3 regions of the Rhizobium sp. NPDC092011 genome follow, and region 3 is predicted to be linked to each of the others. Evidence: predicted binding sites of a transcription regulator. Region 3 holds the regulator's gene; each other region holds the start of a gene.

Region 1 (3,279 bases), on a different contig from region 3:
CATGGCGTCGTAGAGAACGCCCTTCCGCGCCGAATCCGTATAGAGATCCGCGAGCCAGCCCGAAGAGCCGGAAGAACGCTCGACACCAGCAAGGAGCGAACGCACGGCGTCTCGAACCTCGGGCTTGTCGAGATCCCCCGGCTCGATGACAGGCTTGTTGCCAAGCGCGCTCGACAACATACCGAGATAGGCGCTGGCGCCGGAATTGGATTGAGTGGCCGACGTCATGAGAAACTTCAGCGAGCCGTTCTTCACGGCCGCCAAGATATCCTTCATGTAAACCGGCTTGCCGGTCCAGCCGAGCGCATCTGCCTTGGATTTGCGCACGCCGAGAATGACCGGCATCTGCGCGACCGATGTAAGCGACTTCACCCGGCGCTTGGCGTCGAACATGTCGACCCAGACACTCGATGCCGGCCAGACGGCATCCTGATCGACACCTTTCTCGCTCTGGAGAGCAAGTCCGATATCCAAAGTGCCCTCGTAGGAGAAGCTGCAAGCAGCCTTCTTCTCTTTGCAGAACTCCTCGACGATCGGCTGAAGGACCGTATTCTCCGAGCCGGAGACGATCGAGAATTTCGGCCCCTGGCCGCCGACGTCGCAACCGCTCAGCACGATTGCTGCCATGAGCGTCAGACCGGTCACGAATGTGCGGATCATCATTACGTCACCGCGCCTCGATCATGGCCTTCTTGAGCTCAATGGTCATTTTCTGCATCCGCTGCTCGGCCTCGGCGCGCTTGGCGCGGCCATCCTCCTGCACCTTCAGCACGCCGCCGATCGTGTCGATCAGGTCGCGGTTGGCGGCGGCGAGCGTGTCGATGTCGACGATACCGCGCTGCGATTGCTGTTCGATGGCAATCGCCTGATCTTTCATCATCTTCGATGCCTGGCGGATCATGTCGTTGGTGGCGTCGGTCACCGTCTTCTGCAATTCCAGCGCGGACTTCTGCTGCGTAAGGCCGAGCAGGATCACCATCTTCTGCTTCCAGGCCGGCACCGTCAGCGCCGAGGTGGCTTGCAGATTTTCGATCAGGGTCTCGTCGCCGGCCTGCACGATGCGGATCTGCGGCAATTGCTGGATGCCGAGCTGGCGCGCCTGCTGCAGATAGAAGACCCGCTTTTCGAGACGATCGAGCGCCTGCAGGCTGTCCTGATAGATCTGCGCCTCCAGCATACCGCCGCCTGGATTGGCGGAGGCGGCGTCGGCAGCACTCTTCAAGCGCGGAAGTTCGGTCGTGCGGAAACGGTCGGCGAAGGTCTTGCCGGCTTCCACATAGGCGTCGAGCTGCAGGATGGACTGCTTGGTTTCCTCATGCAGATCATCGAGAAGGGCGATGTCACGGCGCAGAACATCCTTATGGCGGTCAAGCTCAAGACCGATGCGATCGATCTGGCCGGCGACATCCTCGAACTGCTCCTTGAAGCGCTCCAGACGCGCCCTGAACGAGGAAAACATCCGCGACAGGAATCCTTCGTCTTTCAGCGAGGCCGGATCGAGCTTCTTGGATTTGACGATGATATCGGTCAGCAGCTTGCCGACTTCACCGAGATCGCGGTTGCGGACCTCGCGCAAGATACGGTCGGAATAATCCGAGACGGACTGCTGTGCGCGATCGCCGTACACGGAGATGCCGGCCCGATCGGTCAGATCGATGGTATCGCCGATACGGGCGATCTCCGCCGGGTCAGCGGCTACAGCCGGCAGCGTCTCGTGGGAAGCGGCTGGGATATCGGCATTGCTCATAGGTCGCGCTTTCTCGTCGATAACACGGAGCCGACCGCAAATTTTCAATCGCCCCCAAGACGATCATTCCCCCGCGCGCCCCACCACAATTCCAGATCGGCACAGGTGTGAAATAGACTCACCCCTGCGTGCCGACCGTTTCACACAATAGTGAAACTTGGATCACAGTTTTATGACGATAGTTTCGCGCCTGGCGCGCTGGCGGAGAGCTACTGGCATGCCTTGGTGTCGAGGACCTCAAGCTTGGTGAGCTTGCCGGTCAAGGAGAAATCGCCGTAATCCATGGTGAGATCCCTGGTTATGCCGTTCTCATAGAGCTTGAACGACATGCGGTAGACCGGCATGGCGTCACCGGTGGACTTCTCGTTGAAATAAGCGACCGTGACCGGCCAGAAGGCCGTGGTGGCGAAAGCACCCGCCTTGGCGGCGTCGGGATCGTCCTTCGCCGGCGTCTGCTCCTTACCCACCACAGTGGTGGCGATCAGTGGCTTGTCGCCATCGTCGGAGCCATCGAAGACCTGCGCCTCGAAGAAGTTCTTGCCGAGCTTGGCATTGTGGATGATGTCGAGCATATGCTCCGTCGGAAAACGGCTCTCGATCAACTCGACCTGCTTGCTATGCGGCTGGGTGAGATCGACTTTTATACCCTTCTGGTCGTCGACCGCAGCGCCCCGCACGTCCTTGTCGAGCTGGCTGTCGGTGTATGACTTGGTCTCGAAGCGAAAGATCCGCTTGCCGAGATCTTCGAATGTGGTGGTCTGCTGATCGCTGACGCGGGTGGAGTCGCCGGTGTCGATCTTCGTCACGAAGCGGAAGTTGGTGGTAAAGCCGGTGCAATCGGAACCGTTGAACTCATAAACCATGCGGCCGAACATGCCGGCAATGCCGGAGCGATCGGGAGCATCCTTCAGCTCCAGATCATAGACGGCGCGGTGCGCGATCAAGCCGCTCGGGCCGGCCGCATGAGCAGCCGTGGTCCCCAGTGACAGAATGCCCAGCCCCGAAACAACGGTGGCAGCAATACTCGAGCGGAACATTCATTATCTCCTGTTGGACTCGCACGCGATGTTATAAGAACGCTTTCGGCTGAAACGAGGCTGCCTGTTCCGATTGACGGAATTTAGTCTTGATGCCGGATTTTTGAAGTTTTTACAACAAAACGGGAGATGAAAATGTCCGACGCAATAGAGGGTCGCCTGAAGGAACTTGGCATCGTTTTGCCGCAGGCCGCAGCACCGGCCGCCAACTACGTTCCCTATGTCATCAGCGGTAATCTCCTCTACCTCTCGGGCCAGCTGCCAATGGAAAACGGCAAGATCGGCGTGACGGGCCATCTCGGCAAGGATGTCGACGTCGCCGGCGGCCAGCGCGCAGCCGAACTCTGCGCCATCAACATTCTCGCTCAGGCGAAGGCTGCGCTCGGCGGTGACCTCGGCCGCATCAAGCGGCTGATCAAGCTGAACGGCTTCGTCGCCTCGACACCCGATTTCGTCGAACAACATCTTGTGATCAACGGCGCCTCGAATCTTCTG
Region 2 (3,279 bases), on a different contig from region 3:
GCCGACAAAGCGAATATCTGCCGACAGCAGATTCCAGTCGACCACCGATAGCAACATCGAGGCTACGAGCGGACCGTAGAGAAATATCGCCACGGCAAGCACGGCCGGCCCCACGAACAAATAGGGGGCCAGCGATTTGAAACGAAATGGCATGATGCGAGGCCTATGCCGAAATCAGTCCTGCGAGCTCGTCATGAGCGCCCTTGATGCCGTCGGCAACCGTCGTTTCCTTGAGCAGCATGCGCGAAACCCATTTGCGCCATACGGCCTGACCTTCGAGACCGCGCTTGCCCGGCCAGATCGTTTCTGCGGTCAAACCGTCCGCCAGCTGTGCGGCTGCGGGCTTCATGAACTCGTTGATCAGCGGAATGTCGTGCTGGGACGTGTTGAGATAGCCGGTCTGGGACCACAGCGCCTGCCCCTCCTTCGAAGCGCAGAATTCGAGGAAGGCGAGCGAAGCTTCCGCCTGCTCCTTGTTGCGCGTGTAGACGGCGAGAAAATTGCCGCCGCTGTTCATCTTGCGTGGATGCCCGGAAAGACCGGGGAACTTCGTCGTGATGGCCTTCGCAGCACCGAACGGGAAGGTGATGGCCGATGTCGAGCTCGTCGTGCAGATGGCCAGCGCGCCCGACTGGAAGGCAGCGACCTGCTCCTTGTCGCTGACGGGCAGCCAAAGGCCCTCATGGGCGGGAGCGCAATATTCGCTCATGCCGGCAATTGCTTCCGGGCTGTTCAGAGCAAGCTTGCCATCGGGATTGATGATGAAGCCGCCGGCGTTCTGGATGAAGGACTGGCTCGTCCATTCGTTGTTGGACAGCGAAATCGGTGAACGGTAGGTCGGATGCTTTCCTTTCAGGGCCGCATCGAGCTTGCGTGCGCTCTCGTAGAGCCACTTTGTATCCGGCGTTTCCGGCAGGTTTGGATCGAGGCCAGCTGCCTTCCACATCTCGCTGTTGATATAGGTGATCGGCGTCGACATGGCCCAGGGCAGGCCGATAACTGCGCCGTCGATTGTGACCAGCGGCAACACGGACGGACGAAAATTGGCGAGGATCGCCTCTGCCTTCGCAGCATTGATCTCGCGCAGATCGCGTGCGCCGAGCGTGCGCTTGGCGAAATAGCCAAACTTCCAGCCGGTGATCATCATGGCTGGCGGGCGACCGGCCGCGACGCTGGCGACCGCCTTGGCGGTGACGGCTTCATAGTCGCCGTCGAACCGGTTGGTGACGGTTACGCCGAGATTCTTTGCATTGAATGCGTCGACGACTTTCTGGAAGGGCTTGTCGGCGCCCCATGTGCTCGATATTTCGATCGCGGCGTCGGCTGACCGCGCCTTGCCGGCCATTGCGATGGATGTGCCGATGACTGCGGTCGTACCCGCGATGAATTGCCGACGATTAAGCGCTACCATTATATCCTCAATATTCGAATGATTAATAAAACATCCGAATATTCATCTAGTGGCGGTGGGTGACACTCATGTGAAGATCTGGTGGCCTAACTATAAAATATGAGAGGGAAATTCGGCTTTGATAATCCTATTCCAGATATCGATCGCCGGACAGTGATTGAAAATCAATGCTGGAGCCGATATATGACATTCGAATGACATCATAGAATCCGGATGGGCGCGCATGGAAAAAAAACTGCTGCATGGGCAATGGCAACAGGTCGAGAGCGATATCGCCGAGGATATTCTGACCGGCCGCCTGTCACCCAAGGCGCAGCTTCCCACCGAGGCGGATCTGATGGAACGCTTCGGTGTCGGTCGCCACACGATCCGGCGGGCGATTTCACGGCTGGAAAGCCGAGGGCTCGTGTTGGTGGAGCAGGGCCGTGGAACTTTCGTGAGGGACAGCCGCCTCGACTACCGCCTGTCCGAGCGCACTCGGTTTTCCCAGAATCTGCTCGATCAGGGCAGGGAGCCGCTTGGGCAAGCGATCCATGAGGAGGTGGTTCCCGCCTCGGAACTAATTGCGGAGGCCTTGCGGCTTCCCCACGGCGAGCCGGTCTATCATATCGTCAGACGCGGTTTTGCCGATGAAGAGCCGATAAACTATTCGCACGCCTATTTTCCTGTACGCCGTTTTCCCGGTTTCGATGAGGCGCGGCGCAGCGGGCGAAGCGTGACGCTTATTCTGGCTGAGTACGGCATCCCCGATTATATCCGCCTGCGCACGGATATCATCGTGCGCTTGCCGACGAGTGAGGAAGCAAAGCAACTAAATCAGTCTGCGTCGCAGCCGGTGGTCGCGCTCAGGAAGGTGGACGTGGACCTCAAGGGCACGCCGATTTCCTATTCCGAATCCATATGGCCGGGGGAACGTGTGCAGTTTTCCATCGACAATACCAGCCAGCTTCTGGATGTGCTCGCACGCGGCGAGGCGAGCTGAATCGCATTCCGTCCGTTGGCCAAAAGGTTCGGGGAATTCTCCCGCCGATAGCTTGTTTTCGCAGCATTCGACTGTGCTTAACGGAAGAGTAACCATACTTTCAAGCAAAGCCGCCGATTTATACGCACGGCGAACAGTTGTTATATCGTGTGAGGTACGGAATAGAGATCCAAGGGAGTAAATACTGGGATTTCTGGTGGAGCCTTCTCGAAAAATACCTGGTAGTCGCGCCGCCGGCACCGAATCCGGCAATCCTTCTCGCGTGATTTCCAATCTCCAGGTCCTGCGTGCGCTGGCCGCCTCGTCCGTCGTGGTTGCCCATGCTATGCATGAGACCGCAAGCCTGTCCGATACGGCGGGTCGCCTGCCGATTGACGGCGCCATCAATTGGAACCTCGGCTTCGGGGTGGACATATTCTTCGTGCTATCGGGTTTCATCATGACCCATACCGCCGCTGCCGAGTTCGGCAAAAGCGGTGCCCCGCTAAATTTCTTCTTGCGGCGGTGTGCGCGGGTGGTTCCGCTTTACTGGTTGTTGACCAGCGTGCTGTTGCTCGGTGCCGCTATTGCGCCGTCGTTGCTCAACGTGCCGATCGGCAATGTCTCGCATATATTGGCATCCTATTTCTTCATTCCTTCCGGCCGTGGGATTGATGAGATCAGACCCGTGCTCGCTCTTGGCTGGACGTTGAACTACGAGATGTTGTTCTACGTATTCTTCGGGCTGGCGCTCATGTTGCCGATCCGGCTTGGAATCTTCTGGCTCTCGGTGCTGATGGCGGGGTTGGCACTCATCGGTAATCTGGTTTCTGCACAGCAGGTGCAACTGGCTTTCTGGACGAACCCCATCATTCTGGAATTCCTGTTCGGCGTCTATGTTGCGTTG
Region 3 (3,279 bases):
CTGGCGATTTAGCAAGTGCGAGAAAACGCTTCAGCGCAAAAGGATTACGTTCGCCACCGCGTATTGCAGAAATGCCACGCCGGGGCAGCAAGTTGGGGAAAACCCCGAAATCGATTCCTCAAGATTCGCGCGACTCTTGTCACGGAGTCAGCCTCACACTAGGTTAAAAACCAATTGCTAGACTGCATGCGGCGGAACTAGTCACCACAATTTTAAAGCGTTTCGTGCCTCGTTCCCATTCGAGGCAATGGTGAAGGATTCTGCCACCGGAAACGCGACAGCGGAGACAGGGCATGAACTGGACAGACGAACGCGTCGAGAAGCTGAAAAAGCTATGGTCCGAAGGGTTGAGCGCCAGCCAGATCGCGGCGCAACTGGGTGGCGTGAGCCGTAATGCCGTCATCGGCAAGGTGCATCGCCTGAACCTTCCCGGCCGAGCGAAGGCGGGTGGCACGGCGACGGCTGCTCGCACGCCGAAGCGCAGCGCCTCGGCGCCGCGGGCCCCGGCTTACACTTCGCGTGTCGCAACCCGCACGGTTACCCGCCAGCAGGGCGCAACCATGCTGAAGGAAGAGATCGAGGTCGATGCGGTCAACGAGATTACCTATCGTCCGGCTTCGAACGTCGTCGTTCCGATCTCTCGTCGCCTCGGCCTGACGGAGCTGACGGAACGCACCTGCAAGTGGCCCGTCGGCGACCCGCTGAAGGACGATTTCCACTTCTGCGGCAACGACAGCCCGGATTCCTCACCATACTGCACCTACCATCAGCGCATGGCGTATCAGCCGGTGAATGAGCGTCGGCGGAACAACGGTTAAGCAATTGCAGGAAAAGTGCGAAGCGGTTTTCCGTCCGGAATTGCGTAAAACAAAAATACCGAGCGACGATCCAAGCATTCAGACAAAGAAACGGGCCCCTCGAGGCCCGTTTTCTGTTTCCGCCGCTATGTTGATGCCTGAGCGCCCCCAACACAAGGATGTGCCGCTCAGGCCTCCATGGAATAGCCCGCGCCGCGAACGGTACGGATGACATCCTGCATATTGGAGAAGTTCAGCGCCTTGCGCAGGCGGCCGACATGAACGTCAACGGTGCGTTCGTCGACATAGATATCGTGCCCCCATACGCCGTCTAGCAGCTGCGAGCGCGAGAAGACGCGGCCCGGCGAGGACATCAGGAATTCCAGCAGGCGGAATTCCGTCGGACCCAGCCGCACTTCACGGCTCTTGCGATGAACGCGATGGGTTTCGCGATCCAGCTCGATATCGCCGCAACGCAGCACCGTGGAGAGAACCTCCGGGCGGGCTCGCCGCAGCATCGCCTTGACGCGAGCCATCAGCTCCGGCGTCGAGAACGGCTTGACGACGTAATCGTCCGCGCCGGTCGAAAGGCCACGCACGCGCTCGCTTTCCTCGCCGCGGGCCGTCAGCATGATGATCGGCAGGCGCTCCGTCTCCGGCCGCATGCGCAGCCGGCGGCAGAGCTCGATACCGGACACGCCGGGGAGCATCCAGTCTAGGATCAGAAGATCGGGGATGCGCTCCTGGAGACGCAACTCGGCTTCATCGCCTCTGAGGATCGTGTCGACCTCGAAGCCTTCGGCCTCGAGATTGTAGCGCAGCAGAACGCTCAGCGCTTCCTCGTCTTCTACAACAGCAACTCTTGGAACCATGCGCCTTTGGTCTCCTTGTCTTCGCTTCCAGATTATTCCGTCACCGCGCCGACGGTGTTGGCGGTATCGTCTTTCGGACGCTCGCCCTCGGGCTGAGCACCGGTCGCCATGTAATAGATCGTCTCGGCAATGTTGGTGGCATGGTCGCCGATGCGCTCGATGTTCTTGGCGCAGAAAAGAAGATGCGTGCAGGTGGTGATGTTGCGCGGATCTTCCATCATGTAGGTCAGCATCTCGCGGAAGAGCGAGGTATACATCGCGTCGATTTCCTCGTCGCGTTCGCGGATCGAGACGGCCTTGTCCGGCGAGCGGGTGGCGTAGACGTCGAGCACTTCCTTGAGCTGGCCGAGCGCCAGTTCGGAAAGATGTTCGATACCGCGAGCAAGGCGGCGCGGAACGCCGGTGCCCTGCACGGCGATGACGCGCTTTGCAGTGTTTTTGCCAAGATCGCCGACGCGCTCCAGATCGGAGGCGATGCGGATGGAACCCATGATCTCACGCAGGTCAGCCGCCATCGGCTGACGACGTGCGATGGTGACGATCGCCTTGTCGCCGACTTCGCGCTCGGCATGGTCGAGAACGACGTCGTCGGAGATGACCTTCTGTGCGAGAGCGGCATCGCTATGAACCAATGCGCGAACGCTGTCGCTGACCATCTGTTCGGCCAGACCGCCCATTTCGGCAATGCGGCGCGTCAGGAACTTCAGGTCTTCGTCATAGGCAGAGAGAATGTGAGTGGAGACCATTTTTCTATCCTCAAGGTGAACTGTGTGAAGGGAGCCGCGCGCCTGACATCATCAACCAAAACGGCCCATGATGTAATCCTGCGTGCGGAAATCGTCGGGATTGGTGAACATCTTATCGGTGTCGTTCTCCTCGACCAGATGGCCGAGATGGAACATTGCGGTGCGTTGCGAAACGCGGGCTGCCTGCTGCATGGAATGCGTCACGATGACGATGGTAAAATTCTCCCGCAGCTCGTGGATGAGGTCTTCGACCTTTGCCGTTGCAATCGGATCCAGCGCCGAGCAGGGTTCGTCCATCAGGATCACTTCCGGGCTGACGGCAACCGCGCGCGCGATGCACAGGCGCTGCTGCTGTCCGCCAGAGAGGCTCGTGCCTGCATCGTGCAGCCGATCCTTCACCTCGCCCCAGAGACCGGCCTTCTGCAGGCTGGTTTCGACGATGTGCTCGAGATCGGCCTTGGACCGATGCAGGCCGTGGATGCGCGGGCCATAGGCGACGTTCTCGTAGATCGATTTCGGAAACGGATTGGGCTTCTGGAAAACCATGCCGACGCGCGCGCGCAGCTCCACTACGTCGATGCTGTTATCGTAGACATCCTGATCGTCGAGCGTGATCTTGCCGGTGATGCGGCATGTCTCGATCGTATCGTTCATGCGGTTGAGGCAACGCAGGAAGGTGGACTTGCCGCAGCCGGACGGGCCGATCAAAGCCGTGACCGTATTGGCGCGAATATTCAGATTGACGTCGAAGAGCGCACGCTTTTCGCCATAGAAGACCGAAACGTCCTGGCCGATCATCTTGTAAGGGATCGTCATCATCTTCTTGGCCAATGCTCTTTCGCTTCCGGCTTCCGTCATCATGTT

What was found. The regulator PhoB, encoded in region 3, activates phosphate uptake and scavenging genes when phosphate is short. The targets are predictions, from matches to a motif close to TGTCATNNANCTGTCAT.
Positions count from the first base shown of each region.
Region 1: a site for PhoB is predicted at 1,909-1,925, ahead of ACIQJ2_RS14490 (toxic anion resistance protein). Genes of this name have one in related genera too.
Region 2: a site for PhoB is predicted at 1,595-1,611, ahead of phnF (phosphonate metabolism transcriptional regulator PhnF). Genes of this name have one in related genera too.

Region 1 is NZ_JBIVSO010000002.1:1,261,189-1,264,467, forward strand. Features, by position in the region: gene ACIQJ2_RS14485 (substrate-binding domain-containing protein) at 1-663, opposite strand, end outside; gene ACIQJ2_RS14490 (toxic anion resistance protein) at 668-1,747, opposite strand; gene ACIQJ2_RS14495 (cell envelope integrity EipB family protein) at 1,957-2,784, opposite strand; gene ACIQJ2_RS14500 (RidA family protein) at 2,920-3,279, shown strand, end outside.
Region 2 is NZ_JBIVSO010000001.1:1,076,973-1,080,251, forward strand. Features, by position in the region: gene ACIQJ2_RS05015 (carbohydrate ABC transporter permease) at 1-153, opposite strand, end outside; gene ACIQJ2_RS05020 (extracellular solute-binding protein) at 164-1,411, opposite strand; gene phnF (phosphonate metabolism transcriptional regulator PhnF) at 1,635-2,393, shown strand; gene ACIQJ2_RS05030 (acyltransferase family protein) at 2,656-3,279, shown strand, end outside.
Region 3 is NZ_JBIVSO010000006.1:192,185-195,463, reverse strand. Features, by position in the region: gene ACIQJ2_RS23755 (GcrA family cell cycle regulator) at 294-818, shown strand; gene phoB (phosphate regulon transcriptional regulator PhoB) at 986-1,669, opposite strand; gene phoU (phosphate signaling complex protein PhoU) at 1,702-2,415, opposite strand; gene pstB (phosphate ABC transporter ATP-binding protein PstB) at 2,467-3,279, opposite strand, start outside.